DNA from 2 places in the Paenibacillus sp. 102 genome. Region 2 is predicted to be linked to the other one. Evidence: riboswitches for the same ligand, from Rfam matches in the RefSeq annotation. Region 2 holds a riboswitch; the other holds the start of a gene.
What was found. A riboswitch is a leader RNA that binds a small molecule or an ion and turns the genes downstream of it on or off. The one in region 2 is predicted to bind S-adenosylmethionine.
Positions count from the first base shown of each region.

Region 1: linked by a shared signal. The riboswitch ahead of AAIE21_RS19315 (PTS sugar transporter subunit IIA) and the one ahead of metK (methionine adenosyltransferase) in region 2 are both predicted to bind S-adenosylmethionine.

Region 1 is NZ_JBCGHT010000010.1:29,012-35,473, forward strand. It holds gene treC (alpha,alpha-phosphotrehalase) at 9-1,673, opposite strand; gene treP (PTS system trehalose-specific EIIBC component) at 1,687-3,114, opposite strand; gene treR (trehalose operon repressor) at 3,262-3,972, opposite strand; SAM riboswitch class I at 4,105-4,211, shown strand; SAM riboswitch class I at 4,282-4,383, shown strand; gene AAIE21_RS19315 (PTS sugar transporter subunit IIA) at 4,486-4,944, shown strand; gene AAIE21_RS19320 (PTS sugar transporter subunit IIB) at 4,957-5,277, shown strand; gene AAIE21_RS19325 (PTS galactitol transporter subunit IIC) at 5,297-6,462, shown strand, end outside.
Region 2 is NZ_JBCGHT010000009.1:55,584-62,045, reverse strand. It holds gene AAIE21_RS18650 (MogA/MoaB family molybdenum cofactor biosynthesis protein) at 1-390, opposite strand, end outside; gene AAIE21_RS18645 (hypothetical protein) at 809-988, shown strand; gene metK (methionine adenosyltransferase) at 1,166-2,365, opposite strand; SAM riboswitch class I at 2,531-2,653, opposite strand; gene pckA (phosphoenolpyruvate carboxykinase (ATP)) at 2,883-4,469, shown strand; gene AAIE21_RS18630 (ATP synthase subunit I) at 4,769-5,140, opposite strand; gene AAIE21_RS18625 (hypothetical protein) at 5,720-5,941, shown strand; gene AAIE21_RS18620 (DMT family transporter) at 5,970-6,462, opposite strand, start outside.

The DNA.
Region 1 (6,462 bases), on a different contig from region 2:
TATTTCAATTATTTAGTAAGTCGATACACAATGGATTCATACGGTCTAAGTACAAGATTTCTAATATCTTCACCTGAATCCTCATAATTTGATATTAATATTTCTTGCTTCATCTCATTGTCTGTAACTCCTTCTTCTGGTACAGAATACATAATTGTTTCTTCATAAAAATTATTTACAACGAGTAGCACTTCATCTTCTAGCTTGCGTGTGTATATCCAAATGTAAGGATTTTTCATGTCTACAATTTCATATTTACCATCTGTAATGACATCATATTTCTTTCTAAGTCCAATCAGTTTTTTATAGTAATAGAAGATAGAATGTTTATCTTCTATCGCCTTTTCTACATTAATTTCCTTGTAATTCTCTGCAACAGAAATCCAAGGTGTATTTGTTGTAAAACCAGCATTTTCTTCTACGTTCCACTGCATCGGTGTACGTGAATTATCACGAGATTTTTGTTGTAAGATTTCAATGATTTCTTCGTTCGACATACCTTCTTCTTGTTTCATTTTATAAATATTTAAAGATTCTACGTCACGATACAAATCGATATTGTCAAAACCAGGATTCGTCATTCCAATTTCTTCACCTTGGTAAATATAAGGTGTCCCTTGTAACATATGCATCGCCGTTGCTAACATTTTTGCTGATTCATTTCGATACCGCTTATCATCACCAAAACGGGATACAATGCGCGGTTGATCATGGTTACACCAGAACAGAGCATTCCATCCCCCGCCTTCTTGCATCTCAATTTGCCATTTCGACATAATTTCTTTCAACTGTGTAAAGTCAAAATCAGATTTTGTCCATTTATCACCATTTGGATAATCTACCTTTAAATGATGAAAGCTAAATGTCATACTTAATTCCTTCCGCTCTGGGTTCGAATACTTAATACAATTATCAATTGTTGTAGATGACATTTCTCCAACTGTAATTACATCTTTCCCCGCAAATACTTCTTGGTTCATCTCCTGTAAATATTCATGAACACGCGGTCCATCTGTATAGTATTTACGTCCATCACTAGTAGCTAGTGTTCCTTCATCATCTAAAAAATGCTGTTCTTTTGAAATTAAGTTAATAACATCCAGCCTGAATCCTGTTACACCTTTTTCAAGCCAAAAGCGCATCATTTCGTATACTTCTTCACGAAGTTTTTCATTCTCCCAGTTTAAATCAGCTTGTGTTTTATCAAATAGATGCAAATAATATTGCTTTGTTTTCTCATCGTATTCCCAAGCGGAGCCGCCAAACTTAGACTGCCAATTATTCTTTTCATCACGCCAAATATAAAAATCACGATACGGGCTATTTTTATCATGGCGCGCTTCCTGAAACCACTTATGCTCCGTTGAACTATGGTTCACAACGATATCAAGCATAATATCAATTTCACGCTTCTTCGCTTCTGCTAACAGTTCTTCAAACTCTTCCATCGTTCCATAAGATGGATCTATAGAATAATAATCGCTAACATCATAACCATTATCATTTTGCGGTGAACGATAAATGGGAGTAAGCCAAATATAATCAACACCAAGTTTTTGTAAATAATCTAATTTCTCTGTTACACCTTTTATATCGCCTGTCTCTGTATTGTAATAGCTATTAAAGCTTTTCGGATAAATTTGATAGACAACACTTTTATGCCAATCTTTCATGCTAAACTGCCTCCTACTTCTGTTTTACTCGCTTTGCAAATAACCACGTTAAAACAAATGGAACTACTACTGCGATTATCATCCCAACCACAAACATTGGAATCGATTTCGGAATGATAGAAATAAAGGCTGGTAAACCACCAATTCCAATCGCTGGTGCTAATACACCATTTAACGTGATAAATACTGCAGCAATTGCCGATCCCGTAATAGCTGCATAAAACGGAAATTTATTTCTTAAATTCACACCAAACATTGCTGGTTCTGTAATACCGAAGTACGCTGAAATAGCTGATGTTGATGCCATACTTTTATCATTTTGATTTTTTGAAATCCAAAACATTGCCAGCGCTGCGCTACCTTGCGCGATATTAGAAAGTGCAATCATTGGCCAAATGAATGTGCCGCCATTTTGCGCGATTAACTGTAAATCAATCGCAATAAACATATGATGCATACCTGTAATTACGAGTGGTGCATATAATGCGCCAAATAATACTGCGCCAAGTGCAGGAACTGTTTCATATACACCAACTAAACCAGCTGTTAATAAATCACCAATATGACGTGTAACTGGACCGATAACTCCTAACGCTAATACACCAGTCACAACGACTGTTGTAATCGGTACGACTAATAATTGAATTGCATTTGGCACACGTTTCTTAAGGAAAATTTCAACTTTACTTAATACAAATGCTGCTGCTAAAATCGGTAAAATTTGTCCTTGGTATCCTACTTTTTCAATTTGGAACAATCCTAAAATATTAAAGTACTCAATTTTTTGTCCATCTAGTCCTGCCGATGCTTTTCCATAATTCCATGCATTTAATAAATCAGGATGTACAAGCATTAACCCCATTACAATCCCGAGTATTGGACTGCCGCCGAAACGTTTTGTCGCAGACCAACCAACAAGTGCTGGTAAGAATACAAATGCGGTATTTGCCATCATATTAATTAAATCCCATAGCCCGCCTAAGTTTGGATATACTTCTAATAAATTCTTCCCTTCAAAAAATAAATCTTTCGCTCCTAATAAATTATTAATCCCCATAAGTAAACCGGCTGTAACAATTGCTGGTAAAATCGGCATAAATACATCAGAAAATACCTTTACAAATTTTTGCATCGGATTTAATTTTTGATTTCCCGAATCCTTCACATCCGCTACTGTCGATTCCTTCATATCTGCAAGCGTTATCAATTCTGCATATACTCGATCTACATCTCCTGGACCAATAACAATTTGAAATATACCAGCGTTATGAAACGCTCCTTTTACTAATGAAACCGCTTGTAATTTATCGTTATCTATTTTACTTTCATCCTTTAAAGCGATACGAAGCCTTGTTACACAATGTGCTGCTTGTTCAATATTTTCTTTACCACCAATATAATTCAGCACTTCTTGTGCTGTTTGACGATAATCTTTCCCCATATCCCGTCCCTCTTTTCTTTTTTTGATACCGTTTACAATTACATATTAACTCGTATATATAAGTTAGTCAACACTCGTATGTACGAGTTTGTATTATTTTTTATCGAAATACACAAAAAGAGATGAAACATCTATCGTTTCATCTCTTTATTTTCTCCGCGCCACATCTGAAAAATGAAAAATATCAAGTCGGTGGCGTGATTCTGTATATTCAAACTGACTACCATCATAAAGATGAGTAAAGTTTTTCACAACAACAACATAATCTGTTCCATTTAAATCTAAATACTTCCGATCATCATCTGTGCAAGGTTGCACTTCGATAACGCGATGTGAATAACTAATATGTAATTCTAATACTTTCTCAATGTATTTATAAATCGACTTCTCAGCAATGTCTTTTGTTAATTCAGGGATATATTCAGATACAAAATAGTTTACATCTAAAATTACATTTTCCCCATCAATATTTCGAACACGTTTAATATGATCTACCTGCGTTTTCGCCTTCACATTTAATAATTTTGCTATTTCTTTCGGTGCTGACAATTGCTCCATCTCTACCACATTTGTTATACATTGACGCCCTAATCGTTCATTCTCCTCTTGAAAACTCACAATACCACCAAAATTAAATTCAATGTTTTTTCGTTTTAAAACGAAAACGCCTTTACCATGAATTTTCTGTACATATCCACGTTCCTGTAATAAATCAACAGCTTTTCTTACCGTCCCACGGCTCGCTTCATACTGCTTCATCAATTCTGTTTCAGATGGAATTTTACATCCCTCTGTTAACTTACGATTATCAATGGAATCACTTATCTCCGTATAAATCTGCTCATACTTACTCATCATTTTGAATATCCCCTTGTCACCTTCTATTTCTACTTGTATTATAGCATGACAGAAAATTAGTTTTTCCTCTTGATTATTTTACACATTAACCCTATAATATTTACATATTTCACAAAAATCATAATTTATAAACTCTTATCAAGAGAGGTGGAGGGATCGGCCCTATGAAACCTCGGCAACCCCTATTTTATTTAGGTAGGTGCCAATTCCTTTAGAATCTAAATTCTAAAAGATAAGAAGAAGCGATATTGTATATTTCAAAGCCTTCTTCTTGTAAAGTAGGCTTTTTTATTATTTTCATACTTTTACTCCTTATCAAGAGAGGTGGAGGGACCGGCCCTACGAAACCTCGGCAACCCCTATTTTATTAGGAAGGTGCTAATTCCTGCGTTTAAAGGCGACAGATAAGGTGATGATTTTCTAATCAAAGTAATCATCCCTTTCTTCGCATAGAAAGGGGTGATTTTTTTATTACTACACACTAAATTACAACTAGGGAGGAGACGAAGTTATTTGGATATTTTCCACGAACAGTTTATTTACCCAAAACTTTCAGATACAACATTTAAAGAAATTTTAGAAAAGGTTTCCACCGACTTACTTATGAAGGGATTTGTAAAAGAAAGCTTCTCACAAGCTGTGCTAGAACGAGAAATGCATCATCCAACAGGTCTTCCTACTGAAAAAATTGGGGTAGCCATCCCTCATACAGATCCTTCACATATTACACAATCTGTCATCAGTGTAATTACATTAGAAACACCTATCCCTTTTACTCTTATGGGGAGTTTGGAAAAAGAAACAACAAATGTGCAAGTTCTTTTCTTACTTGCGCTACAAGATGGTAGGCAACACATTCAAATACTTAAAGAAATTATGAAACTTATTCAACATCCACAGCTGCTGCAACAACTAGCTACTGCGTCTACAAAATCAGAGATTATAGAATCTATTTCTACTCTTACTATTTAAGGAGGAAAAAACATGAGAATATTTCACATTTTAACAGTTTGCGGTTCAGGGACAGTAAGCTCAACTATGGTTTCAGAAAAGCTAAAAGAGGCTTTAAGTGAGGATCATATTACAATTACAACAACTGAGGTAAAACCTACACAAGTCGAACAATTTTTAGAAGAAAGACAATATGATTTTATTGCTTATACTACACCTATCCCTCAAGGTCTCTCTATTCCAGCGATTAATGCTGTTGGATTTTTAACTGGTTTTGATGAAGAAAGTTTTTTAGAAGAAGTAAAACAAGTTATTCATAACATTTTAAAACAAGAAGACATTATAAATTCATAAGACGGGTGGATTGATACAAATGGAACTAGAATTTCTTAAGAAGATTTTTGATACATTTGGCGCATCCGTTTTTGTGCCAATTGTTATTTTTATAATCGCGATCGCTTTAAAGGTAAATCGTAAAAAAGCTTTTTATTCTGCTTTATATGCAGGTATTGGCTTACAAGGATTCACTCTTTTACTAAATGCTTATATCCCTATTATTATGCCTGTTGTTCAAAATATGGTGAAAAGTACAGGAGTCAGCCTCCCTGTATTTGATATCGGATGGCAAGCTAGCTCAATTGTTGCCTATTCTACGGAAGTCGGGATGATCTTTGTAGGTCTCGCACTATTGCTGCAAGTTGGATTATTCCTACTTAAATGGACGAATATTTTCCAACCAGGAGATTTATGGAACAATTATTCCTATATGGTATGGGGTTCCATGATTTATTTAGTTACAAGTAATTTATGGCTAGCTTTAGCTTGCATGATTACACTTAATCTGTATAGCCTTCTTTTCGCAGAATTATTGTCCAAAAGATGGTCTACATATTTTCAATACCCGCGTTGTGCGATTTTACAGTTACATCATGTTGGGAGCATTCCCTTTGCGATTGGACTAAACAGCCTGCTAACAAAGTTCGGTGTTGGAAAAGTAAATGCTAACCCCGAAGTATTAAAGAAAAAATTAGGATTATTTGGAGAACCCATTTTTCTAGGACTATTTCTCGGTGTTTGTATCGGAATATTAGGAAATTTCCATTCTCTTCATACATTAAAAGCATGGGGACAAATTACTACTGTCGGGATCTCAACTGCCGCTATTATGACTATTTTCCCAAAGGTTTCGGGGATTTTTGCTCAAGCATTTTTACCCCTTACAGAGTCAGCGAAAAAAAATATTAACAAAGATAAAAATAAATCCCGAGATTGGTATTTAGGTGTAAATGATGCAATGGGATATGGTGAAACTGCAACATTAACAACTGGTATTTTACTCATTCCAATCATGGTTGTATTAGCATTAATTTTACCCGGAAATGAAGTCCTTCCTATTGTCGATTTAATTGCGCTCCCTTACATGGTTCAAGGAATAGTAGCGATTACAAATGGAAATATTTTTAAATCAATTCTAATTGGTGCAATTTGGTTTAGCTTAGGTCTTTATATGGCAACGTACACCGCACCTATCTTTACAGA
Region 2 (6,462 bases):
TCCGCCAATTGCTCTACTTAACATTGCAGCACTTCCGATATCTTCTAAATAACTAATCATCCGAAATAATTCACCAAATCCAACAATTTCTTTATCTAATAATGCCGAAACTGCCTCAATCGTAACATCACGCTTCGTAATACCCGTTCCTCCATTTGTTAATACAACATCAACATCTTCTTGGTGATATCCACTTAATACAGCCTGTCTAATACTTTCTTTATCGTCTTTTACAATTTCATAAGCAGTTACCGTGTGTCCTGCTTCTACTAATAATTCTTTTAACAACTTACCGCTCTTATCTGTCTCTTCTGTACGTGTATCAGACACCGTAATAATTTTACAGCGCACTTTTTTTGGCGCTTGTTTTTTATGTTCTATTACGCTCATTTTTATTCGCTCCTTCTTATGAACTACTCATCATTTTATCATATCGTATCGAAACTTTATGAAATATGAAATACATCACATGTCTACAATTATGTATCAAATGAACAAAACATCATGATACAATATAAGTATATATAACCATAAAAAGGTATTTATCCATAATTCGAATTGTATTTAACAATATAAAACAACTTGCACCAAGTCCCATTTTCCATTCATCTAAGCCGCTATCAAATTATTTCCTATGGATGAGATATCGTTATTGTAAAATTCTCTATCCAAATGCCCGGCAGTTCTGACCGCACATCCTTAACAAGTACAGCAACCCCTCTCGTAATCGCCTATTTAATTGGATTTTGAATCACGTGGAACAATCTAATGCAAACTAAACAAATTTTCATAATTAGGGGGCTTATTCATGGAACTATATCAAAAACTTACAACGGTATTTATCCTTCTGTTTGTCGCTTCCATCAGTGCTGGGATGGCGTTAAAGGATGCTGTTCCTTATTCAGCAATCGGTGGATGGGGATTTGCGACAATCTTTCTATTATGTAGTGCATTTTGTGCCGGGAAAGCACGTCAAAAGAAAGGATGATGAACATTGGGGTGGATATTTTAAACCTTTAACACCAACTCAATTATTTATATTGGTTAGCTTCCTAAATTTGATTCCACAATTATGTGCCGTGAAATTAGCTCATATATACTCAAAGAAAATGACTAATCAATAAAAAAAGCTTTGCGCCTTCGCGCAAAGCTTTTTCTTCCTATATTATAGACCAGCTTGCTCTTTTAAAGCTGCTGCTTTGTCTGTACGTTCCCATGAAAGGTCTACATCAGTACGTCCGAAGTGTCCGTAAGCTGCTGTTTGTTGGTAAATTGGGCGACGTAAGTCTAACATTTTGATAATGCCAGCTGGGCGAAGATCGAAGTTGCTACGAACTAGTTCTACTAGTACTTCTTCAGATACTTTACCAGTGCCGAATGTATCAACTGAAATTGATACTGGTTGTGCTACGCCAATTGCGTATGCAAGTTGTACTTCTGCTTTGTCAGCAAGGCCAGCTGCTACGATGTTTTTCGCAACATAACGAGCTGCGTATGCTGCAGAACGGTCAACTTTTGTAGCATCCTTACCAGAGAATGCACCGCCGCCGTGACGAGCGTATCCACCGTAAGTATCAACGATGATTTTACGTCCTGTTAAACCAGCATCTCCTTGTGGTCCACCGATTACGAAACGACCAGTTGGGTTAATGAAGAATTTCGTTTCTTCATCCATTAATTCTGCTGGTACTACAGCTTTGATTACGTGCTCTTTTAAGTCGCTATCGATTTGTTCCCATGTAACTTCTGGATGATGCTGTGTAGAAATTACAATTGTATCGATACGTACTGGTTTACCATTTTCATCATACTCAACTGTAACTTGCGTTTTACCGTCTGGACGTAAGTATTCTAATGTTTCATCTTTACGAACTTCAGTTAAACGACGAGCTAATTTGTGAGCAAGTGAGATTGGAAGTGGCATTAATTCTTTTGTTTCATTACATGCGAAACCAAACATTAAACCTTGGTCTCCTGCACCAATTGCCTCAATCTCAGCGTCAGTCATTTGACCTTCACGTGCTTCTAACGCTTGGTCAACCCCCATAGCGATGTCAGCAGATTGCTCATCGATAGATGTTAAAACTGCACAAGTTTCTGCATCGAATCCGTATTTTGCACGAGTATAACCGATTCCTTGGATTGTTTCACGAACGATCTTTGGAATATCTACATAAGTAGAAGTCGTAATTTCTCCCGCTACTAATACTAAACCAGTTGTTACTGTTGTTTCACAAGCTACACGTGCATTTGCGTCTTTTGCTAAGATCGCATCTAAAATTGAATCAGAAATTTGGTCACAAATTTTATCTGGATGTCCTTCAGTTACAGACTCAGATGTGAACAGATGACGTTGTTTTGTCATGTGGTAAACCTCCCTACAGTAATTGTATATATTGTACGGAACTCATCCTTAATTTGCCACAAACTGCGACATTCATTTATTCTCCCACACAAGTATAAAGAAAAACCTTTCCTATTATAGAGGAAAGGTTTAATTTGCTACTTGCATACTGCTTTTTGCCCTTCGCTCTTATCGTTCGAGACCGTTCGCCTCGCACAGGTTTTAGCACCTATTCACTTGTTTATTACCGTTACAAGTGAGGTTGCCGGGCTTCATCGGGCCTGTCCCTCCGCCAGCTCGGGATAAGAGAGTATCCGTCCCAACCTATACTAAAGAAATGATATTCATTTGTCAATTAATATTCACATTTTCCTACAAGTTTTTCGCGTTTCTTGTCGAACGAAATATTAATAGGAAAATAATACATTCACACAAACAAAAACAAATAAATAGTATACATTATTTATATGATTGTGTTATACTCTTGGTGGGGATTACGAGAAATATTTCATTAAAATGAAAAGGATGGTATATAAATATGAGTACTGTGAATGTCCAAATTGGATTACACGAATTACTGAACGGAAGCAATGCACAGGTTCAACTAAGCGTTCCACAATTAGTAGAAAAAGTACTAATGAGAAATGAAGGGAAATTAACTTCTACTGGTGCCGTCTCTGCTTCTACAGGAAAATATACAGGACGTTCTCCTAAAGATAAATTTATTGTGAAAGAAGTTTCGGTTGCAGATAAGATTGCTTGGGGACCCGTAAATCAACCGATTTCTGAAGAACATTTTAATAAATTATATACAAAAGTATTAGAATACTTAAAGGAAAAAGAAGAATTATTCGTATTCAAAGGATTCGCTGGTGCTGATCGTAACTATCGTCTTCCTTTACAAGTTGTTAACGAATATGCATGGCACAATTTATTTGTACATCAATTATTTATTCGTCCAACTGAAGAAGAATTAGCAACTCATGAATCTGAATTTACAATTGTCTCTGCACCAAGCTTTAAGGCAGATCCAGCGATCGACGGCACAAATTCTGAAGCATTCATCATGGTTTCATTTGAAAAACGCATCGTATTAATTGGTGGTACTGAATACGCTGGAGAAATGAAAAAATCAATTTTCTCTATTATGAACTTCTTACTTCCAGAACAAGATATTTTATCTATGCACTGCTCTGCAAACGTAGGTGAAGAAGGCGATGTTGCTTTATTCTTCGGTTTATCTGGAACAGGTAAAACAACACTATCTGCTGACCCACACCGTAAATTAATCGGTGATGATGAGCACGGTTGGTCTGATAACGGCGTGTTCAATATTGAAGGCGGTTGCTACGCGAAATGTATTAACCTGTCTCATGAAAAAGAGCCACAAATTTTTGATGCAATTACATTTGGATCAGTGCTTGAGAACGTTGTAATTGATAATCAAACACGTATTGCAGATTATAATGATACTACATTAACAGAAAATACACGTGCTGCATACCCACTTCACGCGATTGATAATATCGTAGTACCAAGTGTCGCAGGACATCCAAATACAATTATTTTCTTAACTGCTGATGCATCTGGGGTATTACCTCCAATCAGTAAATTAAATAAAGAGCAAGCTATGTACCATTTCTTAAGCGGTTACACTAGTAAACTAGCTGGAACTGAGCGCGGCGTAACATCTCCGCAAGCGACATTCTCAACTTGCTTCGGTTCTCCATTCTTACCACTTGATGCATCTCGCTATGCTGAAATGCTTGGTGAAAAGATCGAGAAACATGATGCGAAAGTATTCTTAGTAAACACTGGCTGGACTGGCGGCGAATACGGCGTTGGAAAGCGTATGAACTTAGGTTACACTCGTGCAATGGTACAATCAGCATTAAACGGCGAGCTTGATAACGCTGAAACAGCGAAACATGACATCTTTGGTCTTGAAGTACCACTTCATGTACCAGGTGTACCTGATGAAGTATTAATGCCTGAACAAACATGGGCTGATCAAGCTGCTTACAAAGCAAAAGCAATCGAACTTGCAGATAAATTCAAAGAAAACTTCAAGAAATTCGAGAACATTTCTGAAGATATTATCAAATTAGGCGGTCCAATCGCTTAATTTAAACCTTTACTGTCTGAATGACCTTTACTCATATGAATAAGCATGTTGTAACCTAAAAGGATCGCGTACTCACCGACAAAACCCATGCGGCTTTGCTGGTTACACATACTTACAATAAAAAAGGCTTACGATTTTTTCGTAAGCCTTTTTCTATATACGTCGCTACTATAAAGAACAAACAGGGACCTCCACTCGCATCCTCCTCTTGTTTTCACATGGCATGAGGCAAAAATAGGCACTGACCGCTTCTATCCATGAGCGGATCCTCTCTTCCCACCTAAAAAAGGGGTTTGCATTTATTTCTTCGCATCTTTCATGCTGTAATACCCTAAATTAATAACAATTAAGAAATAACCGCCCATAATCCCAACAGCAAACGCCCACATAACCATATGGTGTTCAATCTCATACATAATAATTGCGCCTAGTATCGCTGCTGCGAATCGATTAATCATACCAAGTGTTGGTGCTTTACTCTTTTTTACAATACTATCTCCAAGCTTTTCAATGCGTCTTCCTAAAATCCAGACACAATACATACTAACGAGTAAACCAATTCCTACACCTAAAAAGTGAGCTGAAAAAGGTGTCATCGCCCATCCTAACAGCATCGCGCCTAGCAAATAATACATTTGAATTTTAAATGACCTTAGTGACATACTAATCATGCAGTTCTCCTTTACCATCATCATCTTATTTACATATCATCAGACTTTATCTGTTACATTCAAAAGAAAAACAACATAATCACTACACTTATGTTGTTAAAATATTTTTCGAAAATAATATTATACAAGATTTCTAGTTTGAAGGCAGACGGAATTTATGACTTTTTTTCAAACATTTTTCATAGATTTACAAAAAAAGGATATCAATCTATAAACATATGGATATGATGTATATATATCCACTTTAATTTTCCAATATATAAACCATGGCATTGGAAACAAAAAGAGACCTCCATTTGTTTTATCCGTTTGTTTTCACTCGGCATGGAGCGAAATAAGGATCTGACCGCTTCTATCCATGAGCGAATCCTCTCTCATCTAAAAAAGAAAATTTTCTTTCGATTTGAATTTCAACATACAACTTGTTGCCACGACAACAAACAGAAACATCTTCTCGTTCCCTCTTTCTGTTCTCACATGACATGGGGCGAAAAAGGTCACTGACCGCTTCTATTCATAAGCGGATTCTCTCTCCCATCTAAAAAGAAAGCTTTTAATATATTTTAAAGGAGGCCTCCCATGATTTATTTTTTAATGGCTCTCATCCACCTCATTATCCCTGCACTTATAGGACTCTCGTTATATTGGTACACAAAGAAACATAGTATTTTCTATGCTGTCCTCGGTGTCCTTCTTCCTGGTATTATTCTCATTGCACTGTTTCGCATACCTTTTCTCAACTTACTTCCACTTATTACTGCTATTTTGTTCCTTATATTTCTGCCCAAAATAAAAAAATAGGAAAGCAGATCATAACTGATCTGTTTTCCTATTTTGATATATGTTCTGGCGCAATTGACTGCGTTTCAAGCTTTTCAGATTTCACAAACCATAAACCGAGAAAAATAATCCCTCCGCCGATTATTTGTTGCAGCGAAATATATTCCTTCGCCCATACCGCCGCAAATACAACTGCAACAAATGGCGTAATATACATATACACCATTGTATGAGAGGCCCCAATTTTTTGAACTCCAATATACCACATAACTAAGCCAAATACTGTGACGAAGAAAATAGAATATAATAGCGCAAACCATGTCATTCCTTGTTCAATTTGAAACGGCAATGAAAAAATATGCCATCCGCTCAGTATAGCGAGTGGAATCGCTCCAACAACTGCTGACCATGCAGTCACGCGAAGTGCTGAATATTTTTTAATCAGTGGTCCTGCTAAAACTGGATACAGCCCCCAGCATATCGAGGTAATGAGTCCAATTCCATTTCCATAAAAGGAACCAGCAAGTGAATGCCCAGCTAAT